Cellulophaga algicola DSM 14237: one gene and its partner. The protein of the gene in region 1 interacts with the protein of each later gene in a pairwise test. Links are inferred from orthologs where the notes say so. Each region holds a gene or a part of one and is shown on either strand. Other genes may lie near its edges. The genes, in order: CELAL_RS10035 and CELAL_RS04340.

What was found.
Region 2: the proteins of CELAL_RS10035 (region 1) and CELAL_RS04340 interact in binary tests that used the Escherichia coli proteins (3 or more experiments, as listed by UniProt). The link is inferred for Cellulophaga algicola DSM 14237 from one-to-one orthologs.

What each region holds. Positions count from the first base shown.
Region 1 is NC_014934.1:2,307,286-2,319,287, forward strand. Bases 290-3,658 are described here. They hold CELAL_RS10035 (2-oxoglutarate dehydrogenase E1 component), read left to right. Parts: upstream 290-668; coding sequence 669-3,458; downstream 3,459-3,658. Other genes in these bases: CELAL_RS10030 (hypothetical protein), read right to left, coding at 290-567; odhB (2-oxoglutarate dehydrogenase complex dihydrolipoyllysine-residue succinyltransferase), read left to right, coding at 3,511-3,658. Also shown: CELAL_RS10025 (hypothetical protein), read left to right, coding at 1-43; more of CELAL_RS10030, read right to left, coding at 40-289; more of odhB, read left to right, coding at 3,659-4,731; CELAL_RS10045 (cytochrome-c peroxidase), read right to left, coding at 4,808-6,160; CELAL_RS10050 (retropepsin-like aspartic protease family protein), read right to left, coding at 6,255-6,698; CELAL_RS10055 (TatD family hydrolase), read left to right, coding at 6,735-7,502; CELAL_RS10060 (asparaginase), read left to right, coding at 7,511-8,542; CELAL_RS10070 (MotA/TolQ/ExbB proton channel family protein), read left to right, coding at 8,778-9,569; CELAL_RS10075 (hypothetical protein), read left to right, coding at 9,593-10,030; CELAL_RS10080 (ExbD/TolR family protein), read left to right, coding at 10,042-10,668; CELAL_RS10085 (ExbD/TolR family protein), read left to right, coding at 10,687-11,169; CELAL_RS10090 (porin family protein), read left to right, coding at 11,261-11,950; CELAL_RS10095 (hypothetical protein), read right to left, coding at 11,945-12,002. UniProt on the Escherichia coli protein: E1 component of the 2-oxoglutarate dehydrogenase (OGDH) complex which catalyzes the decarboxylation of 2-oxoglutarate, the first step in the conversion of 2-oxoglutarate to succinyl-CoA and CO(2).
Region 2 is NC_014934.1:1,001,471-1,012,968, forward strand. What follows is about bases 3,191-6,055. They hold CELAL_RS04340 (ABC-F family ATP-binding cassette domain-containing protein), read right to left. Parts: upstream 5,649-6,055; coding sequence 3,732-5,648; downstream 3,191-3,731. Other genes in these bases: CELAL_RS04335 (leucine-rich repeat domain-containing protein), read right to left, coding at 3,191-3,562; CELAL_RS04345 (DUF983 domain-containing protein), read left to right, coding at 5,740-6,055. Outside these bases: CELAL_RS04320 (efflux RND transporter periplasmic adaptor subunit), read right to left, coding at 1-535; CELAL_RS04325 (hypothetical protein), read right to left, coding at 702-1,586; CELAL_RS04330 (leucine-rich repeat domain-containing protein), read right to left, coding at 1,756-2,634; more of CELAL_RS04335, read right to left, coding at 2,666-3,190; more of CELAL_RS04345, read left to right, coding at 6,056-6,144; CELAL_RS04350 (NAD(P)/FAD-dependent oxidoreductase), read right to left, coding at 6,154-7,236; porN (type IX secretion system ring subunit PorN/GldN), read right to left, coding at 7,299-8,201; porM (type IX secretion system motor protein PorM/GldM), read right to left, coding at 8,305-9,864; porL (type IX secretion system motor protein PorL/GldL), read right to left, coding at 9,922-10,575; porK (T9SS ring complex lipoprotein PorK/GldK), read right to left, coding at 10,653-11,498. UniProt on the Escherichia coli protein: Genetic data indicate it may be involved in ribosome assembly or function.

The DNA of each region.
Region 1 (12,002 bases):
ACGAGAATATCAAAAAGTATGGTTTAGGCAGAAATATGCTTAAAAATAAATCCTAACAAAAGGAATCAAAGCGTCTGAGTAGATGCTTTTTTCATCATGCAGCACATTGTATTTTAAGCCAACCGTAAAATTCCTATTTACATATCCAGCTCCTAGATAAAGTGCAGGGCTCCAATAGTTATCTTTAAAATCTCCATCCATAAAAGAAGTGGTTCTGTTTATCCTCAACTGCTCTAATTCACCAGATAATTGAATGGCTGGGATTATGTTATACAGGGAAATTAAACTTCCGCCATAAGCGGTAAGTGTATCATCATCAAAGGTGGCATAACTGAAGTTCAATTGTACGCCAGCGGCAAATTTTTCGGATACTTGGTATATTGCACTTGGGGAAATTGAGCCGTTAAAATAACCGTTGCCAAATCCTAGTCCTATTCCTCCGCCAAAACGAACATTATCCCAAAATTCTCCGGAATTTGTATTTTGCGAAAACGTTAGCGTTGACGAAAACGCAAAAAATAAAATCAATTGCCATCTTTTTAAGAACAAATCAGTCAAAATATTCATAATTGTTATTTTTCTTTAATATTAGTACCTAATATAGGACTAGATTTTTGAAATGTTGTATTTTTGACTAAATTTTATTCACAGGGAAGAGAAAATTATTTATGGATAAATATTCCTTTTTAAACGCTGCGCATACTTCGTTTTTTGCAGAGTTATATGACAAGTATTTAATTAATCCAGATAGTGTTGAGCCTAGTTGGCGCGCATTTTTTCAAGGATTTGATTTTGGCCAAGAGAGTCTTTTAGATGAACTTGACTTGCCAGTAACACCAAATAATGTTGCTGCACCATCTGGCACTTCAGAAATGCCACAATCACTACAAAAAGAATTTCAGGTTATTCGATTAATTGACGGGTATAGATCTCGTGGACATTTGTTTACAAAAACAAACCCTGTTCGTGAGCGAAGAAAATACGAGCCAACGTTAGCTATTGAAAATTTTGGCTTATCCTCAGAAGATTTAAATACGGTGTTTACCGCAGGAGAAATTTTAGGCATAGGTCCAAATACCTTAACGGAGATAATTTCGCACTTAACCAATATCTATTGTGATGCAATAGGGGTTGAGTACATGTATATCAGAAGTCCTGAGCGAATTAAGTGGATTCAAGATTGGCTAAATGTCAATGATAACCATCCTAATTATGATGCAGAACAAAAGAAAAAAATTCTTAGAAAACTAAATCAGGCAGTTTCTTTTGAAAGCTTTTTGCATACAAAATATGTAGGTCAAAAACGTTTTTCTTTAGAAGGTAATGAGTCGCTAATACCTGCTTTAGATGCTATTGTGGAACGCGCTGCAGTAATGGGTGTTGAGCAGTTTGTTATGGGTATGGCGCATAGGGGTAGACTAAATGTGCTTACCAATATTTTTGGTAAAGCCGCTAAAGATATCTTTAGCGAATTTGACGGTAAAGATTACGAGCAAGTAATTTTTGATGGTGATGTTAAATATCACTTGGGTTGGACTTCTGAAAGGATGTCTGATAATGGGAATAAAATAAAAATGAACATTGCGCCTAATCCATCTCACTTAGAGACTGTTGGTGCAGTTGTAGAAGGTATAACAAGAGCAAAACAAGATACACATTACAAAGAGGACTTCTCTAAAGTGTTACCAATTGTTGTGCATGGTGATGCAGCCATTGCAGGGCAAGGTTTGGTGTATGAAGTTATCCAGATGGCTAATCTTGATGGTTATAAAACTGGTGGTACAATCCATATGGTGGTAAATAACCAAATAGGTTTTACAACAAATTACCTGGATGCTCGTAGTTCTACTTATTGTACAGATGTAGGTAAAGTAACTTTGAGTCCAGTTTTACATGTTAATGCTGATGATGCAGAAGCTGTTGTTCATGCTTCTTTATTCGCTTTAGAATACAGAATGCGTTATAAGCGAGATGTTTTTCTTGATTTATTAGGGTACCGAAAATATGGGCATAATGAAGGTGATGAGCCTCGTTTTACGCAACCTAAATTATACAAAGCGATAGCCAAACATGAAAGTCCAAGAGATATTTATGCAGCAAAGCTTATTGCAGAAGGTATTATCGATGAAAATTACATTGGTAAATTAGAGCAAGAATATAAAGATTCTTTAGAAACAGAATTAGAAGATTCTCGTAAAGAAGATAAGACCGTAATCACGCCATTTATGGCAGATGAATGGAAAGGTTTTGTTCGTGTTCAAGAAGATGAGATGGTAAAGCCAATTGATACTTCTTATCCGCAAGATAAACTTACGCAAATAGCTAATTCTCTTACGAGTCTACCAAAAGGTAAAAAGTTTTTACGTAAAGTAGATAAGCTTATTGAGGATCGAAGAAAAATGTTCTTTGAGAATGATAAGTTAGATTGGGCTATGGGAGAACTGTTAGCATACGGATCTTTATTGCAAGAAGGTTTTGGCGTTAGAATGTCTGGTCAAGATGTAGAAAGAGGTACTTTTTCTCACCGTCATGCAGTTGTAAAAGTTGAGGATAGTGAAGAGGAAGTTGTTCCTTTAAATTTAATAGAAGGTAAAAAGGGCGATTTCCATATATTTAATTCACACCTTTCAGAATATGGGGTGGTAGGTTTTGATTATGGTTATGCCATGGCTAGCCCTAATACACTTACTATTTGGGAAGCGCAATTTGGAGATTTCAGCAATGGAGCTCAAATTATGATTGACCAATATATTTCTGCAGCAGAAGACAAGTGGAAATTACAAAACGGTTTGGTAATGTTACTGCCACACGGTTATGAAGGTCAGGGTGCAGAACATTCTTCTGCACGTATGGAGCGTTTTTTACAACTTTGCGCAAGTGATAATATGTTTATAGCAGATGTTACAACGCCAGCAAATATGTTTCACCTATTACGTAGACAGATGAAGGCGAATTTTAGAAAGCCTTTGGTTGTATTTACGCCAAAAAGTTTATTGCGTCATCCAAAAGCAGTATCTACTGTAGATGAGTTTGCTAATGGTGGTTTTCAAGAGGTGATAGATGATAGTGCCGCTGATGTTAAAAAAGTAAAAACTCTCGTATTCTGTACGGGTAAATTTTATTATGATTTATTAGCAGCTCGTGAAGAAAATGCTAGAGAAGATGTCGCTTTAGTTCGTGTAGAGCAATTATTTCCATTACCAGCTAGTAAAATGAAGGCGTTAATGAAGAAATATACGAAGGCAGATGATGTTGTTTGGGCACAAGAAGAGCCTAGGAATATGGGAGCTTGGAGTTTTATTATGATGCACTTTAGTGAGGCTAGTAAAGTAAGAGTAGCTTCAAGGCGTTTTTATGCGTCACCAGCAGCGGGTAGTGCAGTGCGCTCTAAACGTCGTCATCAAGAAGTGATAGATTATGTTTTTGATAAGACAAAAGATAACATGATTCGTAAGTAAGCTATTAAGTAAAGAAAAAAAGATACAGGTTAAAAATTAAAATTATACGATAATGATTTTAGAAATGAAAGTTCCTTCACCAGGGGAATCTATAACAGAAGTTGAAATTGCTGCTTGGTTAGTTCAAGACGGAGATTATGTAGAAAAAGATCAAGCAATTGCAGAAGTAGATTCTGATAAAGCAACCTTAGAATTACCTGCTGAAGAAAGTGGTATTATCACTTTGAAAGCAGAAGAGGGTGATGCTGTTGCAGTAGGTGAAGTGGTTTGTTTAATTGATACGAGTGCAGAAAAACCTTCTGGCGCATCAAAAGCTGCTGCTCCAAAAGAGGAAGTGAAAGAAACTCCTAAAGAGGAAAAGAAAGCACCACAGCCTGTACAAGCAAAAGAAACGTATGTATCTGGAGTAGCATCTCCTGCGGCAAAGAAAATATTAGCAGAAAAAGGAATGGAAGCTGGTGCGGTAAAAGGTACTGGTAAAGATGGTAGAATTACTAAAGAAGATGCAGTTCAAGCAGTACCTTCTATGGGAACACCTACTGGAGGAAAAAGAGGAGAAAGCAGGTCTAAATTGTCAATGTTACGTAGAAAAGTAGCAGAGCGTTTAGTGTCTGTTAAGAATGAAACGGCTATGTTAACTACTTTTAATGAAGTAGATATGTCTCCTATTTTTGAATTGAGAAATCAACATAAAGAATCATTCAAAAGTAAACATGGTGTAGGGCTTGGCTTTATGTCTTTCTTTACGCTTGCAGTGGTTAGGGCTTTAGAGCTTTATCCAACAGTGAACTCTATGATTGATGGAAAAGAAATGATTACCTATGATTTCTGTGATATTAGTATAGCGGTTTCAGGTCCAAAAGGATTAATGGTTCCTGTAATTAGAAATGCAGAAAACTTAACCTTTAGAGGGGTAGAAGCAGAGGTTAAAAGATTAGCGATTCGTGCTAGAGAAGGAGAAATCACAGTTAATGAAATGACAGGTGGTACCTTTACTATTACAAATGGTGGTGTCTTTGGTTCAATGTTATCTACACCAATTATAAATCCTCCGCAAAGTGCTATTTTAGGAATGCACAATATTGTTGAGCGTCCTATTGTTCGTAATGGAGAAATAGTAGCTGCACCAATAATGTATCTTGCATTATCATATGATCACAGAATAATTGATGGTAAAGAATCTGTAGGTTTCTTAGTCGCAATTAAAGAAGCATTAGAAAATCCAGTAGAATTATTAATGGATGGCAATGTAATGAAAGCATTAGAATTGTAATTCAATAGTATTAAGTTTGTAAAAAAAGCCTGAAGATGTTTATGATCTTCAGGCTTTTTTAGTGCTTTTTAGTTTTTTAATTACAATGCATATCTGCTCTAGAGCTTGGGTCTGCATTAGGGAAGCATAATCCTGTAGGCAACGCGCCAGGGGTGTATCTATTTAAATTTTTATCGGATAAACTGGTTTCAATGAATGCTGCAATAAGGTCTACTTCTTCTTCGCTTAAATGTAAAGGGGAAAATTTACCCGATAATTCGGAGGTAGAAACTTCTGTATTTTCATGTGTAGCAATGTTCTTGTATGCTATAACTTCTTTGATAGAAGTGAAGCTTCCTCCGTGTCCAAAAAACTGAACATCTGTTAAGTTATAAAGTTGGGGAACTTTAAATTTATAATTATCAGAGGTTTTGTTAGTGAAACCTCCACGGCCTTTTTTGGTAACGTCATCAATAATACCATGTACATTTGGGCCTTCTAGGTCTTTCATACCCAAGGCGTAAAATTCATCAGAGTTTAGTGCGGGTCCATTGTGGCATTGGTAACACTTTGCTTTTCCAAAAAATAAAAGAGCTCCTTTTTTTTCTGTTGGAGTCATAGCATCAAGGTCGCCTTTAAGCCAGTTTTGAAAATTTGTATCGTTAGATAAGATTGTTCTTTCGTAGGCGGCAATTGCTAAACCCGCATATACAAGGGAGTATCTTTCTGTAATAGCAACATCTGGAAAGGCTTTATCAAAAAGACTACTATACTCATTAGCGTCGCAAAAAGCTTTATCTAAGGCCATTCTATGAACAGATAATCCGGCTATCGCTTGGGTTTCTACGCCTTCAAAGCCCATTTGGTTTACGGCTTTTGGTGTTCCTTCGGTCCAATTAGCTTCGGTTCCTATGTTTTTGCTAGTTGCGCCAAATTGTCCATTCCACAACATTAATTTTTGATAGGCTGAGTTTAATACCGTTGGAGATTTTATAGGTTGTACATCAATCATGTCTTCTGTATATAAAGGATCTATGATTCTAGATTCACCAGCAATTCCAAATCCCATTCCTCCATCTCCTATACCTTGTTGTATTCCACTTTGGAAGCCTGCAGCACTATGGTGGCAGCTAGCGCAAGAATAAGTTTCTTTATTCGTTTCTGTTTTTCCTTCTAAGCCAATTCCGGTTTCATGAAATAATAATTGGCCTAATAATACTTTCTCCTCTGTAATTGGATTTTTAGGGTCTGACGGAATTTTGCTATAATCTGTACTATTAGGAAGTATGTAGTAGTTTAAATTTCCGGAAAGCTTTATTAATGTACTTTGTAATTCAGCATTTGTTAAGTCTTCTGCTAATGTTGTGTATTCGCTTTTTGTAGAACAGCTAATAAATAAGGTAAGTAATATAAGGAAGTAGGTTTTCTTTATAGTGGTATTTGAAAACATATAAATAGTAGGGTTTAGAATTTGGGGTAAATGTATGTAGGATTTTTAGAATATTTTCTGATGTAAGTCAATCTGCGTAAAATTTAGGTATTCTTCATTTTTGCCTTAGGTAAAGTACCTTTTTATCATAATCTATGATCGCTTTTCCCTTTTTCAATAGATCTGCACCTATAATTCCGTCTACTGATTTTGCATTATGATTGGTAAGTGCTTCATTTACATGTGTTAAATCAAAGAGAACAATTTTTAATTTTTTGGATGTCCATTTCCCTATTTCAATAGTGTTTTTTGTAGAAATTAAGGTTTCCATGTTTGTGGCGCCAGCTCCAGCAGCTTTTATATTGGATTCTTTTGATGTTAAATTGAAGGATTCAATTTGATCAAAACCTACACAGGTATTAGAAGCTCCAGTGTCTAATATGAAACTTCCTTCTATGCTATTTATTTTTGCTTTAATTTCAAAATGATTGGTACTAGTTAAAACTAGTGGTATTTTAAGGTATTTTTTTTGTTTTAAAAATTCTTTGAGACTCTTCACGTGTTTTTTTGATAAAGATAAGGCTATTTTTGTACCATGATATTTACAGATACACATACCCATTTATACAGTGAGGCATTTGATGATGACAGAATAGAAATTGTTAAAAAAGCGATTGATGCTGGTGTTCAGCGTTTCTTTTTGCCTGCTATAGATTCCACTTTTACTGAATCAATGATAGCCTTAGAGGAAGAATTTCCAGAACATATGTTTTTAATGACGGGTTTGCACCCTACTCATGTAAAAGATAATTATTTAGATGAAATAGCCCATGTAGAAGAGATGCTTAGTAAGCATAAATATTATGCTATTGGTGAAATTGGGATCGACTTATATTGGGATAAATCATTTGTAAAACAACAACAAGAGGCATTTAGAATGCAAATTAAGATTGCCAAAAGAGAGAAATTACCCATAGTTATTCATTGTCGCGATGCATTTGATGAAGTTTTTGAAATCTTAGAAGAAGAGAAGGCGGATGAATTATTTGGAATTTTTCATTGTTTCACTGGTTCAAAAGAGCAAGCGCTCAGGGCTATTGGGTACAATTTGAAATTAGGCATTGGTGGGGTGGCTACTTTTAAGAATGGTAAGATTGATCAATTTTTAAATGAAATAGCTATAGAGCATATAGTTCTTGAGACCGATGCGCCTTATTTGGCGCCAGTGCCATTTAGAGGAAAAAGAAATGAAAGTGCTTACCTTGTTAATGTGGCCACTAAATTAGCGACTATATATAATAGGTCTCTAGCAGAGATAGCAGAAATTACTACAACTAATTCTAAAGCAGTATTTGGAATATAAAATTGCCTATAATGACCAATAAAACTAAAATATTATTAATCTATACCGGCGGTACTATTGGTATGATTAAAGACTATAAAACTGGGGCATTAAAGGCTTTTGACTTTGGTAAATTGCAAAAGAATATACCTGAATTGGCACAATTAGATTGTGAGATTTCTAGTCATTCTTTTGATTCTCCCATAGATTCCTCAAATATTCATACCAGTCATTGGGTGTGTATATCAGAAACTATTGAGGATAATTATGATGCTTATGATGGTTTTGTTGTGCTTCATGGGAGTGACACAATGAGCTATTCTGCTTCTGCATTGAGTTATATGTTAGAAAATTTAACGAAACCAGTTATTTTTACAGGTTCCCAACTGCCAATAGGAGATTTAAGAACAGATGCTAAAGAGAATCTAATTACTTCGGTTCAAATTGCTGCTTTGCAAGCAAAAGGGGTAGCGGTAATCCAAGAGGTAGGTTTGTATTTTGAGTATAAATTGTATCGAGGAAATAGAACAACCAAGTTTAGCGCAGAACATTTTCAGGCATTTGGTTCGTTAAATTACCCTCCGTTAGCAGAATCTGGAGTACATTTAAAGGTGTTTAATGAATATTTGTTGAAGCCAAAAAGGAAAAAAAAGTTAATAGTTCATAAAATTTTAGATAATAATGTGGCTATTTTAAAATTATTTCCAGGTTTTAATGAACAATTATTGCAATCTGTTTTGCAAACACCAAATTTAAAAGCAGTAATAATTGAAACTTATGGCTCAGGAAATGCCCCAACAGATTTATGGCTGGTAGAAAATTTAAAAAAAGCTATAAAAAAAGGGATACATATTATTAACGTTACACAGTGCTCTGGAGGCAGTGTAATTATGGGGCAATATGAAACAAGTGAGCATTTACAGAAGCTGCAAGTTATTAATGGTAAGGATATTACAACAGAAGCGGCTATTACTAAATTAATGTATTTGTTGGGTTGTAAAATCTCAAATAAACTGTTTAAAACTGTTTTTGAAACTTCTCTTCGCGGAGAGATGGCTTAAAATTAACGTTGGAAATTTTATTTAATACTTTTTTTTTTGTTAATTCGACGCCTTGAAAAATTGATTATTAGAGAGGTGGCCGAGTGGTCGAAGGCGCACGCCTGGAAAGTGTGTATACCTCAAAAGGGTATCGAGGGTTCGAATCCCTTCCTCTCTGCAATTAATTTTTAATTTTTTAATTGTAAAATTTTTTTATCTTTAACCCATTAACTAATCTAATTTAAGTTTGAAAGAAATGAAAAGATTATTCTCTATCCTAGCAGTAGCTGGGTTATTTGTATGTAACACAAATACTGTTAACGCTCAAGTAAATGCAAATGCAATTACTTCTAACCTGTCTGCAACTATTGCAACAGCAGCAACTATGATTCAAGATGCAGCTGCAGCAGAGTCAGAAAGAGGTTTTGTTCAAGTATTAAAAGAAAAATTTATTGAAGGTGGAGCTGGCTTCATGGGTATCGTACTATTATGTTTGATACTTGGTTTAGCAGTTGCTATTGAAAGAATTATTTATTTAAACTTGGCAACAACAAACACTACAAAATTAAAGCAAAGAGTTGAAGATGCACTAGCTTCTGGTGGTATCGAGGCTGCTAAAGAAGTTTGTAGAAATACTAAAGGACCTGTTGCGTCTATCTACTACCAAGGTTTAGATAGAGCTGGCGAAAGTATCGAATCTGCTGAAAAAGCGGTTGTTGCTTACGGTGGTGTTCAAATGGGACAACTTGAGAAGAATGTTTCTTGGTTATCTTTATTTATCGCTATTGCTCCAATGCTTGGTTTCATGGGTACTGTAATTGGTATGATTGCTGCCTTCGAGAAAATTGCAGCAGTTGGTAACTTAAGTGCTTCTCTTATTGCAGGTGATATTCAAGTAGCGTTATTGACAACGGTATTTGGTCTTATTGTGGCTATTATTCTTCAAATTTTTTATAATTACATTATCGCTAAGATCGATAGTATTGTAAATGATATGGAAGATTCGTCAATCTCTTTGATTGATATGTTGGTAGATCACAAAAAATAAGTCGCACTTAATACTTAAGTAAAATGAATAAGATAATTAAAATTATATTAATCGTACTCAGCGTCCTAGGTTTAGTTCTATGGGTGATGATTGCAAGAGAACCTGAAGTTACAGTAGGTAATGGATCAATGAATTTTATGTTCATTATTACATTTATCTTGCTTGCTATAGCAGTACTTGCTAGTTTGTTCTTTGGATTGAAAAACGTATTCTCTACACCAGAAGGTCTTAAAAGAACTGCAATTGGAGTAGGTGGTCTTATCGTTGTTGGAATTTTATCATATGTTTTCGCAAGCGGTACAGATGTTAGCATTGAAGCAATGGAGAGAAAAACTGGAATCCTTACGGATGAAAGTACCATTAAAACTATTGGCACATTCTTAAATATGTTTTTCATATTGACGATTATTGCTGTAGGTTCAATGATATTGCCAGGTGTGAAAAAAATGTTTAACAAATAAAATAGATAACTATGCCAAGAAGAGGAGCACCACCAGAGGTTAACGCCGGTTCTATGGCAGACATAGCTTTCTTACTGTTAATCTTTTTCCTAGTAACTACTACTATTGAAACAGATGCAGGTTTAGATCGTATGTTGCCGCCATTTGAGCCGCCTACGGAAGCACCACCAATTATAAAGGAGAAGAATATTTTTACTGTAAATATCAATAAAAATGGACAACTTTTAGTTGAGGATGAACTGGCAGATATAAAAAGTTTGAGAGAAAAAGCGATGACTTTTCTTGATAACGGAGGAGCTTTAAAAGGTTCTGAAGAGTATTGTAACTATTGTAAAGGTAAAAGAGACGAGTCGTCTTCTGATAACCCTACAAAAGCTATTATTTCTTTAAAGAATGATAGAGAAACACAATACGGAGTTTATATTACGGTTCAGAATGAAATCGTAGCTGCGTATAATGAATTGCGTAATAGAGAGTCTGAAAGACTTTATAAGCGTAAATTCACCGATATGGAAGCTGAATATTTGAATCCAGAAACTTCTCCAGAAGCTAAAGAAGTTTTAAAGGAGAGAGTGAGAAAAATACAGGAATTATTTCCTCAAAAGTTCTCTGAAGCTGAAACATCAAGTGGTAATTAATCGTAAAAGTTAAAAGATATGTCAAAATTTAGCAAGAAAAAAGATGGTGATATACCTGCGGTTTCAACTGCATCTTTACCGGATATTGTTTTTATGCTTCTATTTTTCTTTATGACCGTTACGGTAATGAAAGACACTTCTGTGAATGTTCAGAATGAACTTCCTAAAGCAAGTGAAATTAAGAAGTTAGAGAAGAAAGACCGTGTAATCACTATTTATGTTGGAGCACCAACTCAGGAATACCAAAAACTTTTTGGTACTGAAGCGAAAATTCAACTTAATGATAAGTTTTCTAATCCTTCTGAAGTAGGTCCTTACATACTTCAAGAAAGAGCAAAGAAATCTGAAGATTTGCAAAATGTATTAACTACATCATTAAAAGTTGATAGAAAAGCAAACATGGGTATTATTTCTGATATTAAAGAAGAATTACGTAAAGTAAATGCTTTGAAGGTTAACTACACTACCTATGAGGGTATTGCATTTGATAACCTTAGATAGTAAGATTAGTTTCTTTCAAAATTAGTATACAAGCGCTTCAAATTTATTTGAAGCGCTTTTTTTTTAGTATTGATTTAGTTACTTTTAATTTATGGAAAAACATTTTTTAATAGCCTTGTTTTTTTTGCCTCTTCTTCTTTCTTCGCAAGTAGATACCGAAAGTTCCTCTGCAGACGCTAATTATCTTGAGGATCAATTTTATTTAGGGGTCAATTATAATTTTATGCTAAAAAAGCCTGACGACGTTTTTAAGCGTAATTTCTCCTATGGATTACAGATTGGATTTATAAAGGATTTGCCGTTAAATGACAGCCGCACAATCGCTTTAGGGCTTGGTTTAGGTTATGCTGTAAACTCTTACTATTCAAATCTAATTGTTACTAACGAAAATGATGTGATTTCTTATTATGCAGAAAGTGATGCTTCCTTATATGATCGTAGTAAATTTGAGTTGCATAGTATAGAATTGCCTTTTGAATTGCGTTGGCGTAATTCTAGCCCTACTAAATACAAATTTTTACGTATATATTCGGGCGTAAAATTCGCATATAATTTTAGTGCAAGGTCTAAATTGGTAACAAGTACAGAGCGTTTAGGGTTTTCTAATCCAGATTTAGAACGCTTACAATATGGGCTTACTCTAAATCTAGGCTATAATACGTTTAACCTTCATTTGTATTATTCGTTATCAGACTTTCTGAAAAAAGATACCCAACTAGATACTGGAGAAGCTATAGCTATAAATTCTCTGAGAGTTGGACTCATTTTTTACATTTTATAACCAATAATTCAGGGTCATAAATTGTGTGGTTACTCCCAATAATAAACCACCA
Region 2 (11,498 bases), 1.3 Mb from region 1 along the record:
TAACATCATAATAGCTAGTCAAGATTCCTCTACCTGTAATAAAGTATTTTTCTTTATCAGTGGTCATTTCTGGTAATACCGCTATAGTTTTGTTCATGTCAAACGCACTCAAATATGCTTGCCATTTACTATATATTTCAGGATAGTCTAACCTTAAGTCTGGCATTATAGACGTTAAAAGATTATATAAGTTACTTTTTGCTGATTGAACTGTAGCGCTATATTCTGCAGCATCAATACGTATGATTGCCTCTCCTCTGTTATAACTCTCACCTGTTTTAAAAAGTTTGCTGCCTTTTTTAAAAACTCCTTGTACCTCGGCATAAAGCTCTACACGCCTTTTAGCAACAACATTACCATGCGCAGAAATTACAATTGGAATTGTACCATTGATAACCTTTGAAGCAAAAACAGTTTTTATTACTTTTTCTGGTTTAGGTTTTTTTTCATTTTTATTGTTTATTAATGTTATGGCTGCGAAAACAGAAAGTGCAATTAGGACAATGCCTATAATAGATAGTACTATTTTTCTCATAATTAAATTGGTAGCTTGGAATGGGGTTAGACTACAAAACTATTCAATAGTTTAATTTCGTTTAGTTAAACATTTCTTAAAAAAACCTCAACAGCCTTTTGTTTTCATATCAAAAAAAAGGGCACTATAAATAGCACCCCTTTAAAATAATTATATATTTTTTATCTTATTCTAATTTCAACTCTTCTACTATGGGCTTTAATACTGGTACCAGCTCTAACTCTACTAATTCTGCTCCTTTTTGTAAGCCTACACTATCCGTATTTAAAGTAATGAGTCGCTCTTTATTAAGATTCTTTAAATTTTCAAAAGAGACAAAATTATTCCCTTGAAGTTGTAAGTATTTTAAATCTCCCAATCCTTCTATCCCCTTAGGAACAGGGCCACTAAATTTATTATAAGCAAGTGTAAGTTCATACAGCTTTGGTAATTTATCAAAATTTAAAGCTATAACCCCGCTCAATTTATTCCCAAACAATCCCAAAACCTCCAAATTATTCAAGGCTTCGAAAGATAAAGGTATGGTCCCTTCCAAATAATTACCTGAAAGATTAATTATTTTAAGGTTTTTAATCGTTCCAAGACTTTCAGGAATTGGACCAATAAATGCATTATTATATAAAGAAAGCACTTCTAATTTTTGCAATAAACTAAACTCACTAGGTATCTTGTTTTTTAAATTATTCATTTCAAGACTAATCTCCTTTAATTCTATAAGACCTAAAACTTCTATGGGAAAATTACCTTTTAAGTTGTTCAATGATAAATCTAATACCTCTAGTTTTTTTAATGCTGCCATTTCTTTAGGTAGGCAACCTGTAAGGTTATTTCTTCCTAAGGCTATTGAAACTACGTGATGATCGCTGATTTTTATTCCATACCAATTTTCTACAGGTTCTGAAATATCCCATTGAATATTCCAATTAGCTCCATTAGTAGCTGTAAACAATGATAATAATGCGTTCTTTTCATCTTCAGGAACTTGGGCCTTGGAGATAAAACAATAAGAACACAAGAAAACAAATAATACTTGTTTGTTTATTAATCTCATGATTTGGTTAATACATTTAAACGATAGGCTTGGTTGTAATCACCTTTCATTTATGGTTTATAAATAGGTTACGTATTAGCTATAACGTAAAATCGTTATATTTATGATAAATGTATAAAAAAAGAGATACTATATAGTATCTCTTTTTAATTAACTTAGTTTATTATTTTTAATTATTGGTATCATCCTCAAATTTAGTATCGGCCATTCTTGTTGTATATTTTTTGATGTCTTTAAAATCTGGAGCGGTTTCAATTTTTTCATTGTCAAAATCAAACACCAATAAGCTACTCACTTTTAAGGAATAGATATCTTCAAAAGAATCAAATCCGTTATTCTGTATTTGAAAAATTTGTAAGCTTGCTAATTGACCTACCTCTTTAGGTATTGCTCCATTTAATTGATTATTAGCTAATACTAATTCTTTTAAATTTATTAAATTACCTAATTCAGAAGGTAGTTCTCCTTCTAGCCTATTCTCAAATAAACCTAAGGACTCTAATTGGTCTAACTTACCTATAGATAAAGGTATAATCCCCTTTAAGTTATTACTGGATAAATTTAGAGTTCTAAGTGCTTTTAAATCCCCTATACTATTTGGTATTTCACCTGATAAAAAATTATTGAAAGCGGTTAATTCTTGCAACGCAGTCATCTGACCTAAGTTTTCTGGTAAAGACCCCTTCAATCTATTCATTTCTAATTTTAGAATTTCAAGATTTTGTAAAGTACTAATCTCTAAAGGTAGCTCCCCTGTTAATTGATTGAAGGCTAAATTTAATTCCTTTAGATTTTTGAATGTTCCAATACTCCCAGGCAACACACCACTTAAATTATTGTGAAACAGATTAATCTTTACGACTCTATCATTCTTCACAGAAACGCCATACCAAGTAGTCACCGGACTATTTAAATCCCAAGTATGATCCCAATCTTGGCCACCGGTTTGCGTATACAAATCAATTAAAGCCTCTTTTTCTACTTTAGAAATCTCAGCATAAGAATTAAAACTTATACATACTGCAATTATCAAAAATGTTTTCATCATCCTTTTCATACTTATGATATTTTATATCCTATTAATTATCTTCACCATCTTCAAACTTAGTCTTTGCCGTACGTGTATTCGAGTCTAAATAAAGGTCTTTTAAATTCCGTTTATTATATGATGTATTTGTATTGCCATCAAAATCAAAAACTACCAAACTAGATGCTGCAGATGAAAAATCTGTAACAAGATGTATCTCAAAATCATTTTTTTGAATCTGCAATACTTCTAAGTTTTTCATCTTTAATATTTCAGACGGAAATTTGCTTGAGAAATAATTATCAGCAATCACCAACGTTTTTAAGCTTTTTAGCGTACTTATATTTTGAGGAATATCTCCTTTTAAATTATTTTCTGATAACTCTAACCGTTCTAATTTTGATAAGTTAATAATAGATACCGGAAGTTCTCCTTCTAAATTATTATTTGAAAGCGATATTACTTTCAAATTTTCTAAAGAGCCTAGTATTTCAGGTAGATTTCCTGAAATATTGTTATTAAAAAGATCTAAATGTTCTAGTTTTCTCAATGCTCCTATTTCATTAGGAATAGCACCTTGTAATTTATTTTTCCCCAATCGTAATACTTCCAGATTTGCTAATTGAAACAAACCAATAGGTAGATTTCCTTCAACACGATTAAAGGCTAGATTCAATATTCTTAAATTTTGCAAATTACCAATACTTACTGGTAAGCTTCCTGTTAGATTATTATTAAATAAAGTAATTGAAATTACGTGGTTGTTTTCGATTATTACACCCGCCCAATTAGTTACATTACTAGATAAATCCCACGAGACTTTCCAATGCTCACCATTAGTGCTCTCATATAAATCTATAAGTGCTTTTTTTTCTGCTCTAGGAATGGCAAATGTAGTCGTTGTAAAAAACAAAATAACTAGCAGTGATCTCCAAATTTTAATCTTCATACCTTATATTTAATAAAATACCCCTATAACAAGTATAAGAATACTCTTACAAATTTATGCTAATATGCCGTATGTTGTATAAGAATTCGATGAACTACATGTAAATCATCCAATTACGTTGTGAAAACACGATTATGTGTAGTAAATGGATGATAACCTGTAAAAAATATTAAGAAAGTTCTTCTAATTTTAGTGTAATGTCCTCCCATTGCTCCATTAATTGCTTTAAAGTCTTCTTCTTTTTCTCATAAGAATCAAAAAAACCTGGCTTTGCAATAGTGGCATCATAATGGTTTAATAAGTCTTTATCTATTTGTTTAATTTCCTTCTCTAATTGTGAAATATTACTTTCAACTGAACTCAATTTATTGTTAAGGGACTTCAGCTTTTTTTGGTCCTCATAACTCACTTCTTTCGTTACAGACTTTTTCTCCTTTTTAGAAACTTTAACTTGTTTTTTCTCTATTTCTCTAAAATCCTCAACCTTACGTTGTTCTAAGTAAAAATCTATATCACCCAAATACTCTTTTATTGCACCATCTTTAAATTCATACACATTGCTCGTAAGACCTTGTAAAAAATCTCTATCATGAGAAACAAGAATTAAAGTTCCTTCAAAACTCTGTAGTGCTTGTTTTAACACATTTTTAGATTTTATATCTAAGTGGTTGGTAGGTTCATCCATCACCAAGACGTTAAAAGGCTGTAAGAGCATTTTAGCTAATGCTAAACGGTTTCTTTCTCCACCAGATAATACTTTCACATATTTATCTACCTCGTCTCCTCTAAATAGAAAAGAACCCAAAATATCTCTTACTTTACTCCTATTGGTTTCATTAGCCGCATCAATCATCGTATTTAGTATGGTTTTATTACCATCTAAATATTCTGCTTGATTTTGAGCAAAATATCCTATTTGCACATTATGCCCTAGTTTAAGGCGACCTTGATGTTCTATATCTCCAACAATAATTTTAGCTAATGTTGATTTACCTTGTCCATTCTGCCCAACAAAAGCGGTCTTAATATCGCGTTCTATTAGTAAATCTATATTGTTTAATACTTCTTTTTCTCCATAATGCTTAGATAAATCCTCAATTTCAATCACAACCCTACCTGGAACAACTGATATTGGAAATTTTAAATTCATAACACTATTATCATCTTCATCTACCGCTATACGGTCTAGCTTATCTAGCTTTTTTATTAAAGATTGTGCCATTGTTGCTTTAGAAGCTTTTGCTCTAAATTTCTCAATTAACTTTTCTGTCTGTTGTATTTGTTTTTCCTGATTTCTTTGCGCACTTAATTGTTGCTCTTGGATCTCTTTACGAAGCACTAAAAACTCTGAATATGGTTTATTATAATCGTAAATTCTCCCTAAAGAAATCTCTATAGTTCTGTTCGTAACATTATCTAAGAACATTTTATCATGCGATACAATTGCTACGGCACTTGAGCTAGATCTTAAAAATTGTTCTAACCAAATAATAGATTCAATATCTAAGTGGTTGGTAGGCTCATCTAAAAGCAAAACATCGTTATTCTGAAGTAATAATTTCGCTAATTCTATCCGCATACGCCATCCTCCTGAAAACGTATCGGTGAATTTGTCAAAATCTTCTCTTTTAAAACCTAATCCTAATAATATTTTTTCTGTTTCTCCCTGGTAGTTATACCCTCCTAAAATTTCATAGTGATGGGTTATATCACTCAAATCTTCAATAAGCTTGGTATACCCATCACTTTCATAATCGGTACGTTCTGCAAGCTGCTGGTTGGTGTACTCTAATTGTTTTTCTAAAGCTATAATTTCCTCAAATGCTTGATATGATTCTTCTAAAACAGTTCTGCCCAGTTCAAAATCTAAATCTTGCTTTAAAAAACCGATACGAACTTCTTTATCTGAAGCTATAATCCCTGTATCTGGTTGCATTTCTTTAGACAAGAGTTTTAACAAGGTAGATTTTCCTGCTCCATTTTTACCTATTAGGCCAACTCTATCGCCAGTATTTAAGCGAAATGAAATTTCTTCAAATAGATATTCGCCAGCGAATGAAACAGAAAGATTATGAATATTAAGCATTTATTGTATTTATTTTTCTTTGTTAGTTTTTTGTGACTTTAGTTACATAAGAAGACTTCCTAAAATCTTATTTTTGCTAAAACTTTTGCAAATGTTAAAAAAAGGAAACAAACTCTACAGTATTTTAACAGGAACTTGTCCCAAATGCCAAAATGAAAGCATGTATTTGGATAAAAACCCCTATCATATGACCAAAATTTTTAAAATGCACGAGCGTTGTTCAAATTGCGGTACAAAATACAAAATAGAACCTTCATTTTTTTATGGCGCAATGTACGTAAGTTATGGTGTAGGAATTGCTTTTGCGGTAGCTGCATTTGTAATTACTTTTTTATTCATTGGAACTAGTTTAAAAACAAGTTTTTTCACGATCATGGGAACACTAGTTGTATTTATGCCACTCATTATGCGCTTAAGCCGTAATATCTGGATTAATATCTTTATTAGCTACGAACCTAATGCCGTTAAAAATGAATCAAAAAAAGAGACCCTTTAAATAAACTCCTTATTTTTTCTGATAGTATTTTTTTGTAAAACGTGCTATATTCATCTCTGGGTGAATAGCTTCCTTATTTTCTATAAATTGGTATAAGGATGCCGATGCCGTTGGGGCAATCATTACTCCTCTAGATCCAAACCCATTTAAAATGAATAATTTTTTTTCATCAGGGTGTTGCCCTACTAAAGGTCTGCGATCTGCTACCGTTGGCCTTATCCCTGCAACATGATCTACAACTTCATAAGCACAGTTTAAAAAAGTATCTAGTTTTTCTAATAACTCAAGCTTAGATTCTTCTGTAGGTAAATTGGTTTTATCTTTCCATTTATAAGTAGCCCCTACCCTATATAAATCTGATCCTAATGGGATAATAAAAACCGAAGATTTTATTACATTTTCTTCTTTTAAGGCTGGTGCTTTTATGGTCAATAACTCTCCCTTAGTACCATTGAGCGGCAAATAGTTAAAAAACGGATTATCAGTTAAACCAAAGCCTGTAGCAAAAATAATTTTTTTAGCAGTTACTCCTTTATACGTAATAGCATCTTCGTTTATTTCAAGGCAAGTATAATCAAAAGTTTCTTGCTGCAGTAATTCCTTCTCTAAAAGATACCTTTCATAATTTACTAACAACACCTTGGTATCTATTCTTCCGGTATGCCGTACTTCCCCATAACCAAATGGAGCATCAACACTTACATTATTGTTTTTTTTAATTGTAGTCGATAGGAAGTAGTTGAGTTGTGGTTTATCTGAAGCTTCAAACCACATATTTTGCTCTTCAATAGATGCAAACCTTCGTAACACAGGAATTTTAAAATCTAGCTGAACTTGAAGTTTCTTTGATAATTTTTCATAAAAAGGCAAAGCTTGTTCAAGTTGTTCTTTAGCATTCCAAGCAAGCGTAAAACGTTTTAATATTACTGGGTTATACAAACCACCAGCGACAACTGATGACGTTTGTGATTTATCTGCAATTACACGGTATGTTTTGGAATTCCCCTCAAGTTGTTCACAAAAAGAAATACCCGCCAACCCAAGGCCTACGATTAAATAATCTATCATACCGCAAAGGTAGCTAATTGGCATAAAAAAAAGCCTTAACCAATGGCTAAGACTTTTTTGTTTTATATTGAATTGGAATTTTTAAATTAGTAACTCCACATATCCTGTTCCTTATCTCTAATTGTTTCTTTGATACGATTAGATTCTAGTAATTGGAATAAAGAGTTATCTGAAATATAATCTTTAATGGCACGATCACCAAACACGTTATCTTCTTTATAAATTGTTGCATTAAATCTTCTTGCATTTAACAACATATCAAAAGATATAGGCTGTGCAGAGTTTCGTTGATTAAATACTTTGGCTTCATGAAGAATTTGTCTTGCACTTGGGTACCATACCCAAAACAATGCAACTTTGTTTTCTTCTTGATCCATAGATTCATCATCAATAAAGTTAACATCTGGAGCTCTTGGAGCAATACCTAAAAGTCTGTATTTTAATTCACCTTGACGCTTATCAAAATACCAAATACCTTTTATTAAGTATTCTTCTAAATCAGCTGCTGCTAAATCTCTTCTGTTAACATATTCTGGAGACACTTGCTCACCTGCATTATATTGCTCGTAACCGTAATCGGTTGTATCAATTTTTTGCATGGTAGCTTCTAAGTCAGAGAATTCTCTTTTCTCCGTAAAATAAGAATCTGCGTAGATATCTTTAATTTTACCGTTTTTAATGTTTTTAATTAAAACATCATACAAAGATCTTCTATCAGAACCAATATTTACAGTATCAACTGGATAGTATAAAGGAAAGTTTACTCTCTCATCTAAATCGATAACCTCCCATACTGTTTTTGACCATAGAATATCTCTATCATCAACATAACCGTATTCTAAAGGAGCGTCATTATCGTTCTCTATTTGAGAATCTGTTTTCTTACCTATCTCTTCAGGTTTTTTGGCATTTAATATATTTGCCTGAGCCACCATTGATATTGGCAATAAAGTTACCGCACCAATTAATAAAACATTTTTCCAATTCATTTTTAAAAATTTATTTGTTTTTACACCTTTACTGAAATTCGTTATAAGTCGTTTAGAAACTACGTTCTTATAAACTTATAACGCTTTTCAATAAATTTTATTACTAGTTAGTAAGTTCAACCACTACTGGTGATACTTTTTTCAACCTGTAAGACTTGTTATTTGTTATATAAGCTTCGATATCGAATATCTGAACAGCATCTCCACGGCCAGCTCTTTTTAAAGCAGACTTCGCAGCACCATTCAATTTATTACCTCTAACTACCACCGTTGGTTGACCAGGAACTTTAAATTTGAATCCACTTACAGCAAGATTTAAATCAAAATCAAAATCTTCTAATAATGCACCAACAGTAGATATTTCTAAGTTAGTTCTAGGCATTTTAGCAGTGTTAGTTTCTCCTCTAATTGTACCATTTGGTCTAGGAATATCTTTAATTCTAAATTTAGCTGGTGTATTTATTCTAGAACCATCTGGTAATGTTCCTGAAGCCATAATTGTAACCTCTCTACCTGTACTAGGGTTCATAACATACTGACTTCCAGATCTCTTAGATAATCCAGGAGCAGAAGCACTAACTTTATTATCAGGAATACCTGGTATAGAAATGGTCATTGGGTTAGCAACACCACGATACACTACATTCATCTTATCTGCTGCAATTAACGCTGCATTAGGCTTAGAAATAGTAGCAAAAGAATTATTTACTTCTACTGGAACTTCTGTACCATCTTGCATAAAGAAAATTGTACCTGCTACTACGTGATCTCCTGGGTTACCCGTATTGATCAACATTTTAACACCACCAGCTTCAAGTTTGTAATCTGTATCTGCTGTTAACTTCTTACCATCAAGAGTTAGTTCTGCTCTAACAGGTGTAGAAGAGTTATCTGTTTTACTAATGATAATTTTACCATCATATTTTTCTCCAGAATAAAAAGCAGATTTAGATCCAAAAAGAGAAGTTTTAAAGTTTGTTAAAGAAACTTGATCTGTTAAGTTACCTTCCAACATAGATTTTAAAGCATCTTCTTCTGTTGACTTAATATCAGCTTGTAACGCTGTTATTTTAGTTAAAGAAGCTATTAAAGGAAAACCTTCATAATGATAGTTTAACCAATCTTGCTTTGTTTTATCTTTCTTTTCTACTTTACCATTAGCATCGCCTGTTTCAAATCTAGCAATAACTGAAGATTTCAATTTCGCTGGTACCAATACAGAAACTTTAGTACGGTACTCTTCAATTCTTTTCATGAATTCTTTACCACCTTCTGCCAAATTATCTCCTGCGAAGAATTTTTGATCTAAAAAGTCAGATTTATCCATTACTTGATAATCCTTAGGGTCTTCAACACCTACAGTCATACCTTTCTTAAGAGCTTCTAAATAATCATAATACTCTTGAGATAATTTTTGTACTGATTGTGCTTTCTTGAAATCTTCAGCATATTTAGCTGCATCTTCTGAAGCCTTTGTTTCAAGACCATCTAAGAATGCTAAATTATTATCTGAAGTTTTCTGGTTAGAAACTTCCATCTTCTCATTCATAAGACCGAATGCCGCTAGAACTTCTTTACTCATATTCAGGGCTAACATACAAATGAACACTAAGTACATTAAGTTAACCATTTTCTGACGTGGTGACTGTTTTCCTCCTGCCATGTTTTTTTCTAATTAAATTTTAGTTAATATTTGGGGTTTGGTTATTACTAAAACTAATTAGTTTCTTGTCATTGCAGATAACATACCTCCGTACACTCCATTAAGAGAAGATAAGTTTGTTGATAAAGATGCCATTTGATCTTTTAAAGCAGTAGAATTTTGTACAACTTCTTCATTGATTGAAGCTTGTTTGCTTGCACTTTCTAACTGTACTTTATATAAGCTATTTAATGATTCCATTTGAGAAGCAGCTTGTACCATTTCATCAGAATACTTACGAGTAGATTCCATAGCATCTACAGTAGGAGCGATACCTTTAGCAGCACCCTCAAAGTTTCTAATGCTAGTTCCTAAACTTTCCATTAAGCTTGCGTCTACGCCAGCTTCTTTTAATAAATCATCTAATTTTTTAGATAATGAAGCTTCTGATTCTTGAATATCAGCAGCAACACTATTCGCTTTTGCTACACCTTCACCACCTACTAACTCAGGATATACTAATGACCAATCATATTCGTCATCTAAAGGTTCAAATGCACTAATTGCAAAAATAAGCGCCTCTGTAATAAGACCAATAGCTAGTAGAATACCACCATTTAATGGGCCAAGTTCCCAGTGTAAAATTTTGAATAATGCACCTATAATTACGATTGATGCTCCAAGCCCATAGGCCATGTTAAATAATTTCTTTGTTGCTTTTGACTGTGCCATAATTTTAATTTAATTTCAGGTTAATGTTAATAATAACGATTTGGTTTCAATTTGATTCGACTTTAGGTAAAAATATATTACTTGTTTAAGGGCTTGTTTTCTTCAACTCCCATATAATCTTGTACTGTTCTGAATCCGATATAACTACGTGCTGAATCTTGGTATTCGTAATCTCTTGTACTTACCTGTAGGAAATAAGCAACATCTTTCCAAGACCCTCCACGGATAACTTTTCTTGCATTTTGTGATGAACCAGCATTTGGGTTCATAGTTGAAACATATTCGTAAGAGTTAGGATCATAACTAGAATCTGTCCATTCAGATACGTTTCCTGCCATATTATATAAGTTATAATCATTTGGCTCAAAAGATTTAGCTTCTACAGTATATAATGCTGTATCTGCGGCATAATCTCCTCGTTGTGGTTTAAAGTTTGCCATAAAGCAACCTGTGTCACTTATAACATAAGGTCCACCCCATGGATATGTTCCACTTTCTATACCACCTCTTGCAGCATATTCCCATTCTGCTTCTGTTGGCAATCTAAATTGATTTACAAACTGCGCTCCTTTAGATTTTTGATCATCGTTCTTAAACTTAGTTCTCCAGTTACAAAACGCTTTAGCTTGCTTCCAGCTAACACCTACTACAGGATATTCGCTATACGCATCATGCCAGAAATAATCGTTGTGCATTGGTTCGTTATACGAGTATTCAAAATCTCTAATCCAAACCGTTGTATCTGGGTATATTTCTAATTCTTCTTGTTTAATGAAGTCTTTTCTACTGCCTTTACCTTTTGCACGTGCAGCTGCTTCAATATCCATCCAAGAATATTTATACTTCAATTGTGTAACATCAATGGTACGTTGGCCATTATACGATTCTTCTTCAGAAATGTACAATTTATCCATTACCTCAAC